One region of the Pseudoalteromonas sp. SCQQ13 genome, then DNA from elsewhere that is predicted to be linked to it. Evidence: riboswitches for the same ligand, from Rfam matches in the RefSeq annotation. Region 1 holds a riboswitch; the other holds the start of a gene.

What was found. Region 1 has a riboswitch for lysine ahead of lysC (lysine-sensitive aspartokinase 3). Riboswitches for the same ligand answer to the same signal wherever they lie in the genome.
Region 2: it holds a riboswitch for lysine, as region 1 does, so the genes downstream of both, dapA (4-hydroxy-tetrahydrodipicolinate synthase) here and lysC (lysine-sensitive aspartokinase 3) in region 1, are expected to answer to the same signal.

What each region holds. Positions count from the first base shown of each region.
Region 1 covers NZ_JADYXG010000007.1:109,814-114,243, forward strand. Annotated here, with positions in the region: gene I6F41_RS07675 (sodium-dependent transporter) at 1-404, opposite strand, end outside; gene I6F41_RS07680 (4'-phosphopantetheinyl transferase family protein) at 578-1,321, shown strand; gene lysC (lysine-sensitive aspartokinase 3) at 1,298-2,689, opposite strand; lysine riboswitch at 2,765-2,937, opposite strand; gene nhaD (sodium:proton antiporter NhaD) at 3,070-4,317, opposite strand.
Region 2 covers NZ_JADYXG010000015.1:47,165-51,594, reverse strand. Annotated here, with positions in the region: gene I6F41_RS12805 (PLP-dependent decarboxylase) at 1-922, opposite strand, end outside; gene I6F41_RS12800 (2,3,4,5-tetrahydropyridine-2,6-dicarboxylate N-succinyltransferase) at 922-1,662, opposite strand; gene dapA (4-hydroxy-tetrahydrodipicolinate synthase) at 1,678-2,562, opposite strand; lysine riboswitch at 2,715-2,912, opposite strand; gene I6F41_RS12790 (DNA-3-methyladenine glycosylase I) at 3,116-3,814, shown strand; gene I6F41_RS12785 (protein adenylyltransferase SelO) at 3,824-4,430, shown strand, end outside.

The sequences.
Region 1 (4,430 bases):
AAAAATTCGCTAGCGCCGCTAAAGCCTAAAAATGTAGTTACGGGTTCAATAGCATACGACAGCATCCACCCCGCCACTATTGAATAAAAGCTAAGCATTACAATAGCGCCGCCAAGGCCAATATAACCTGCAGCCGCGCCTACTTTAGGGGCTTTATTTTGCCATGCTTGCCTAAGTGCTTTTACCGGATTAGCTTGGGCGTAATACCCTAAATACAGCTCGGTATATAAAGCCGGCAAAGCAAGTAAAAATATAACAATAAAGTAAACCAGTAAAAAAGCACCGCCACCATGATTAGCAGCCTGCGTAGGAAAACCCCATATATTACCTAAACCTACCGCTGCGCCAGCGGCGGCCAATACAAAACCAAGTCGACTTTGAAAACCATCACGCACTTGTGTCATACACCTACAAATCTGTTATTATTTTAGCTGTTGTGAATTAAACCATATTTCATCGCGCCTTAGTAATAAAAATGTACCTAGCGCGCACAACAACTAACAACCGCTCACTATATGTTCAGCTTATGCATACAAGCAGGTAATCGGTATTAAATTTATTATTATTTTGAGCGTTTATGAGTTCACTTTACTTTAAAAACACCCTGCAAATTAATCAGCCTTTTAGTAACAATAAAAGTCCTATTTTATTGTTTGACGCTAAAACGCTCGATATAAGCCAATATAATTTGCCTGATTATTTAAGCCCTTTTGAGCTGCAAATAATAAACCGCCGTAAAAGTGTCTCGGCCAAGCAAGAATATTTAGCCACGCGATTATTACTTAAGTATTTAGTTATAACCTCGCACCCTAATATGGCGGGCATTAAGCCGTGTAATATAAGTTCAGAGTTTAACCTACAAACAAGTAAATTAGCGCTACACATTAATAACAGCCACACCGTTATTAATACCTGTATATCGCATTCTAATGGTTTTGTTGGCGCTGCACTTAACCCTACAAAAGCCCAGTTTGGTTTCGATATTGAAAAAATAAGCACAAAGCGCCCATTTGAAAAGCTCGCAAAGCATTTTTATCATACCGATGAAATTGCGCTGATCACCAAGCCTGCCAATGCAGAGGATCAAGCTAAACACTTTTTTAGAATTTGGACCTTAAAAGAAGCGCTCGCTAAAGCCACCAGCCGCCCTATTGCCAAGTTGCTAAGCCCTAATGTGTTTACTGAGTTAACTTGCGCGCAGCTTAATGCCAGCAGTGCTGTGGTGGGTAAGTTTGATATAAGTGTAGTGAGTGAAAAAAGCACTGACTGGCAGTGCTCTCTTATTAATTTAGCTGTATTAGGCCGCGCAATCGCTCTCTAATAGTCGGCTATGAATAGCTTGCACTACGTTGTCGGATTCGCCTTGCTCGACCAAAAAGCACAAGTTATGCTTACTTGCACCGTGGCAAATTAGCCGTATATTAAAGTCACTTAATACCTGCATTAAGTTCATTTCATGCTGGCGTAACTGTATTTCTGAGCCAATAAGCGCCACTAAAGTTAAGTTATTTTCTACCGATACATGGCAAAACTCAGCAAGTTTATCTAAACACCCCTGATCAAGCTCTGGGCGCGATGCATTAGGCGCGTTATCAAGCGTTATTGCTACGCTAATTTCAGAGGTGGTCACTAAATCTACCGAAATATTAAACTCACTTAAAATAGTAAATACTCGTGCTAAAAAGCCACTAGCTAATAGCATTTCTGGGCTTTTAAGAGTAAGTAATATTTGGTTTTTGCGTTGTGTTACTGCGCGGATTCCTGGCAGTTGCGACTTTTCACGCTCAATCCAAGTACCACCACGCTCAGGTTCACGGCTCGACCCTACAAACACATTAATATGGCTGCGGCTGGCGGGTAAAATAGTTGCCGGATGCAATACTTTTGCACCAAAGGTAGCCATTTCGGCGGCTTCGTCAAAGCTGAGGCGTGCAATTGGCGTGGCTTTTACACATAAACGCGGGTCGGTACTAAAAATACCCACTACATCAGTCCAAATATGTACACTTTTGGCATGAATAGCCTCGGCCAATAATGCCGCGCTGTAGTCTGATCCACCGCGCCCTAAAGTGGTCGTTTGGCCGTGCTCGTCGCTGCCAATAAAGCCCTGTGTAACAATTACTTGATCGTCTAACAGCGGAATAAGTAATGCGCTTGCTGCTTGTGCAGTAGCTGCAACATTAGGAGTTGCTTTACCAAATTGACTGTCGGTTTTAAGCACTTGGCGCACGTCAAAGCGTATTGCATTTAAACCTTTTGAGCGCAGCACTTGGGTAAATAAATAAGTTGATAATCGCTCGCCAAAACTTAATAGCTCGTCATGTAGCGCTTTTGTTTGTAACGTTTGGCTGGCTAGTTTTTCAAATGCCGCTAACGTCTGGGCAAAGCCCTGCTCTAAATCGGTATCTAAACTCAATTCAGCTAAAATAGCCTGCTGAATCGCTAGCACACCGTTAATATGCGCTTGGCGCTCATCTTCGCTAAGGCTGCTATTGCACAGCTCAACTAAATGATTAGTGACTCCTGCGCTGGCGCTTAGTGCAACAATACGCACGCTTTTATCTGCTACTATTATTTTACTACTGTGATCCATAGCTGCAAAGTTAGCTACGCTGGTGCCGCCAAATTTAGCAACGGTATAATTTGATTTGTTGCCTAATAATACATGTGGCACTGATTGGGTTGTCATTTCGTCTCCTTTCACGGCATCCAAACCGTAATAAAACAAGAAGAACTTGGCAGCAAATATAAGGTAAGAAAATTCACTGCCAGAAGCTCTCCACCTATATTGGTGACAGTTTTGAGGATTCAGCCCCATAAACCGAAAAATAACGACGACGACGTGTTATTTTTCTCGGCGAGTACTTCCCTCTTTAATGCTCAACGGCGTTCGTCACCTCACATTAAATACCTAAGTATCGCACCTCTTCTGAATGTTGTATTAATGGCTATTTCAGCAATCACTAATAAAACAAAACCCCAGCAATATATTGAAAAGCTCAATACTTTACTGGGGCTTTGAAAGTTATCGTTTAGACATCTAGCTGTCAAGCACTTTAATAACTAATATTAAACAAAACCAGCCATTAAGTATGAGCCGGTATAGCCTACGGTGTAACAAATTAATAAATAAAACGACAAACGTAAGTAGTTCATAAAGGTCAGTTCTTTAACTTTACTCATGGCAATAATACCCGCCGCTGAGCCTATAATTAACATAGAGCCCCCTACGCCTGTGGCATAGGTAAACGACAGCCAATGCTGTTGTGTCATTACTATATCTGCTTTTAATAACGCGGCTGTAAGTGGTACGTTATCAACGCCTGCCGACAATATACCCATTAAATAGTTTGCGTATTCAGGTGCCATTATTGTGTACAGGTCGCTAAAGTGGCTTAACATACCAACTTCTTTTAGCGCTCCTACCAGTAATAATACACCTACAAAAAACAACAAGGTGTCGTATTCTATTTCACGAATGAAATCTATCATGTCTTTGTTTATGTCTTTTTTGCGCATTAAAAATTGCGCTACTAAAAACATCATAGACAAACCAAACAAAAAGGTAAGCAATGGCGGTACACTGTATAAAACACTCAGTGTTAAGGTAGCAATAACCGTAGATAAGAAGATAACTGCAATTGTAATATCGGTTTTTTCAATGCGTTTTTGCTTGGTTTTAGTAAAGTCGAGCTGGCCATTTAAGCCAATTGACAACAGTGCGGCTAACAGCATCACACTTACAAATGCTGGCCCAATTAACAATAACAAATTGCTAATAGTTACTTTGCCATCTAAAAATATCATTAACGTGGTTACATCGCCGGTAATTAACGACACACCACCGGAGTTAACCGCAAAGATAATCAGCGTGGCGTATCTAATTAGCTTTTTGGCTTCAAGTTTTAATGATAAAACCACCGCTAAAGATATAAGCGTAGCGGTTACGTTATCGGAAATAGAAGAGAATATAAATGCAAAAACACCAACCAAAAACATTAACTTACGTTCGCTAATTCGTTTTGGCATAATCCGGTTAACAATATTTTCGATAAACCCTTTTGAGTTTAAATAGGCAACAAAGGTCATTGCCGCCATTAAAAACAACCATAAGGAGGCAATTTCTAAAATATTATGATTAAGGAGTGATTGAATCGTATCAGGGCTTTGCCCATTAATAGGGAAGATAAAAGAGATAATCCAGCAGAGCGTACCAAAAAAAAGTGTCGTTTTAGCTTTGTTTACGTGGATTATATCCTCAATAACGATCAGCAAAAATGCAATCGCTATTAAAGTCAGGATAATAGAGGAAACCATGATAATTGAACAACCTTTGGAATAATGTAAAAATTGAACCTATGAAGAAAATAGAGCCGCACATTTCGTGTGCCTATTTTCGGTGCGGATGTTATCACTATGACCTGGTAAAA
Region 2 (4,430 bases), on a different contig from region 1:
TGGTGACGGCTGGGCGCAATAAGTGGTTTATACCGCCACTTAAAATAACTTGTTGTTGGCCATAGTTTTGTTTGCGCTCTACTACTGGGGCTGCGTAATGTCCGCATTCACCCACGGCATAGCGGCCAAGCTCCATCCATAACTCTTCAACGCCCGCCTGTTTTTTAATTTTAGCGAGGGCAGTTATTAAGTCATCCCAATTAAGCGTTATGTCGTTTTGCGTATACGGAATACCTAAGCCGCCACCTAAATCTAAAATTTTAAGGTTTATATTTAAATCGCGGGCAAGTTGGCTAAGTGGTGCAATCATTTGTGACCACAACTCACTGAGTTTTTGCGTGCTGAGCATATTTCCCCATTGAAAAATATGCAGGCCATCAAAGCTAAGTGCGTCATAGTCGGTAATATTAAGTGCCTGCCACTCTGTACAACCGAGTCCGAATGGCGTGAGGCTATCGCCACCTAGTGGGTTTTTTTCGCCCTCGGGCCAACGTAACTGTACGCGCAGTAATACCTGTAGTTGACAGTTTTGTAGCTTGGCTTGCTCATTGAGCCAGCGAACTTGATTAAGACTTTCGGCAACAAAAGTACGTACGCCGCGCTCAATAAAGTGTTTAATTTGTTTTGGGCTTTTAGCTGGCCCGGTGTTGAGCACGCGATCGCTACTAACGCCTTGAGCAAGTACTTGCTCAAGCTCGCCTTTACTGGCTACGTCAAAATTAAACCCGGCGTTATCTAAGCATTGAATAATTTTAGACAGCGGATTCGCTTTAACCGCATACCAAAGTTTTACCTCGGTTTGTGCGACCAATTGTGCCAAGTGACTATTTAGCGTATCTAGGTCGTAAACAAAAAATGGGCTATCGAGTTGGCTTGATAATTCATTAATTGCCGTTTTAACGCCCGTGCTCAAAAAGCTCATTAACGTAAAACCTCTTCAAGTAGTAATGATGCATCACTTTGCTCATCGCGGTACTTAACAATTAACGCGCACGACATGCTTAAACCTTGTGCACGCGCCCATTCGTTTGAAGCAGGGCGAGAGCCTGGTATTACAATAGCGTACTCAGGAATTGGCTCGCCTTTGTCTAGTTGGCGCTCGTTTACACAGTCGTAAACCGGAATTGTGGCCGATAAACGCACACCAGGGGCAAGTACTGCGCCTTTTTTAATTACTACGCCTTCAACAATTACGCAGCCTGCGCCAATAAATGCATCATCTTCAACTACCACTGGGCTGGCACCAATTGGCTCTAACACACCGCCAAGTTGCACGGCTGCGCTAAGGTGGACATTTTTACCTACTTGCGCGCACGAGCCAACTAAAGCGTGACTATCTACCATAGTGCCTTCGTCAATGTATGCGCCAATATTTACATACGCTGGTGGCATAATAATAGTGCCTTTAGCTACATAAGCACCACGGCGAACGCTTGAGCCACCCGGGACCATACGTACGCCATCGGTGGCACTAAACTGTTGTGGCGCTAAGTTATGTTTATCAACAAAGCCACCGACAAATTCGGTGTTTGTACCATTTTTAAAGGCTTCTAAAATACCCTGTTTTACTGCAACGTTAGCCTGCCATTGGCCGCTTTCGTTTTGTGATGCTGCGCGTACTGCGCCCGACTCTAAATTATTTAATAGTTCTAACCAGCTCATTATAAAAACCTATGTTTAATGCCAAGATAAAATGGTGTTGTTTGCTTGTTCAATGCACGTTGTTTGCGTTAATTCGAGGTGAGTTAACGGTGGGCGTAAATACGAACTCGTTAATCGCCCTTGTAAATGCATGAGTACTTTAACGGGAATGGGGTTTGCTACAGTGAACAAGCTACTGATTGCGCTTGACCACTGAGTAAATAAATTGGGGTATTGGCCACTTAGGCTACGCTGTACGAATTCGTGAGTTTGTAGCGGCCAAGCATTAGCTGCTACCGATACCAGCCCTTTAGCGCCGGCTTGGGCAAAGTAGGGCATAAGCGCATCGTCGCCGCTAAAAATAGCTAAGTTAGGAGCCGCTTGACGGTAAGCTTCAAATTGCGCAATGTTGCCACTGGCTTCTTTAAGTGCCCATAGGTTTTTATGTTGTTGTAGGTTTTGAATGGTTGCCACTGGAATATCGACAGCGCTTCGCCCTGGTACGTTATAAAGCATACAAGGGTGTTTACTTATATTTAAAAGGCTTTCAAACCAATGGGTTTGCCCAATTACACCGGGCTTTGCATAAAGCGGCGAGCCAAGTAAAAAGCTATGAATAGGCAAGTGGTTACAGTATTCAACCCAGGCTAATTGCTGTTTGAGGTTCATACCACCTACAGCCACCATTAAGGGTACATTAGGCGATAATTGGCACACGTGCTCAACAATGGCTTGTTGCTCTTTAAGTGTTAAGGCTAAGCCTTCGCCTGTGCTGCCTAGTAATAAAATAGCATTATTGGCAGCGGCTTGCTCAGCAACCAAAGTGGTTAAGGTGCCATAGTCGATTGTACCGTTTTGATTAAACGGAGTAACGAGCGCCGTCCAGACTGAGTAGTCATCTAAATTAAAGTTTTTGATCATCTCTCGCGAACTTATAGAATGTTCGGTGAGTTAAGAAGCTATATAGGAAAGAGCCGCATTAACATCGTTCGAACAAATACCCACGTGTAGGGTATGTTATAATTCGAAGAGCGAATGGGCTTAAATAATAGGGCGCACGGCCTTATTATACTAAGACCAGAAGCTCTCCACCAAACTAATAAGCTACGTTTAAATAGCTATTGGTGACAGTCGCTAGGATTCAACCTAGTCGCCCGAAACAACAATGACACAAATATTGTTGTTTCTCGGCGTTAATTCCCCTTACGTATGCTCAATGGAGTTTGTGCTCCTAACATACGCTACCTGAATAACGCACCTCTTCCAGCCCTTTATATTTGTACTGCTAGCAATACAAATATAATTAAATAGGGTAAGTGCGATGATTAAATCATTTTAGCCATCTGGGTGTCAAGCAGCTAAGTGCAGATAGTGTCATCGATTTTGGCAACGGTTACGTATAAGGACGATTTCCCTTAAACTAGGGGATAATCGCGGCGCGAAATTTGTAACTGCAAAATAAGGTTTCAAGCAGATGGAAAAATTTAATGATATTTATCAGCGAGCAGTAGAGCGAAAAGGCTCAACACAAATGCTACAGCAATTACTCGCTAAACCTGCATCTAAGCGACAATTAGTAGCTTTAAGTGATGATGATTGGCTGGAAGAGTTTACGCGCAAGGTTTTTCAAAGTGGCTTTTACTGGTCGGTTATTAACAGCAAGTGGGCAGGCTTTAGAGAGGTTTTTTGGCATTTTAGCGTTGAAAAATTATTAATGATGCCACCCGATATGTTGGAGCAAAAAGCCAGCGACGAGCGCATTGTTCGCAATTATAAAAATGTAAAAACGATCCCCGAAAATGCGTTCATGATCCATGAGGTTACCCAGCAACATGGTAGCTTTAGTCAGTTTATTGCAGACTGGCCAAGTGAAGATATTATTGGTTTGTGGGCGTACTTAAAAAAACACGGTGCACGCTTGGGTGGAAATACCGGCCCTTATACTTTGCGTGCATTGGGTAAAGACACCTTTTTATTATCGCGGGATGTTGAGAGTTATTTGCGCGCGCATAAAATTATTGATGGTGGCTTACAAACTAAAAAGTCGTTAACTGCAGCGCAAGCGTTCTTTAATGAATTACAACAACAAAGCGGTTTGAGCATGCAAGAGCTAAGCTTAATTATAGCCTACAGTGTAGGCGATAATCGTGTAGGTATAAGCCAACAACAGTAGAGGGTAGTTATGAATTTAATGCCAAGGTACAGACAAGTAGCCGACAATTTTGCAATTGAAGATCGCCCATCTAAGGTGGCCGCCCCACAGCTATTACTATGGAACGACAGCTTAGCTAAAGCGTTTAATATTAATGTAGTTCCTGAATTACGGGCCAGTACTTTTAGCGGCAACGAACAGCAAGCAATTGCAGCGGTTGCACTGGGATACTCAGGGCATCAATTTGGACATTTTTCACCTCGTTTAGGCGACGGGCGTGCTCATTTGCTAGGTGCAGTAGAGGATGCGCAAAACCAGTTGTGGGACATTCAATTAAAAGGCTCAGGTGCCACTCCTTACTCTCGTGGTGGCGATGGCCGCTGTGCACTTGGCCCAGCAATTCGTGAATATATAATGAGCGAAGCAATGCAAGCGTTAGGTATTAAAACTACGCGCTGCTTAGCAGTGGTTGGTAGTGGCGAAACCGTGTACAGAAACCCACCTCAACCTGGCGCTATTGTAACGCGCTTAGCCAGTAGCCATATCCGTGTTGGCTCGTTTCAGTATTTAGCAACGCAAGGCGACGTTGCAGGGCTTAAAAACCTTGCCGACTTAGCTATTGAGCGTCATTACCCAA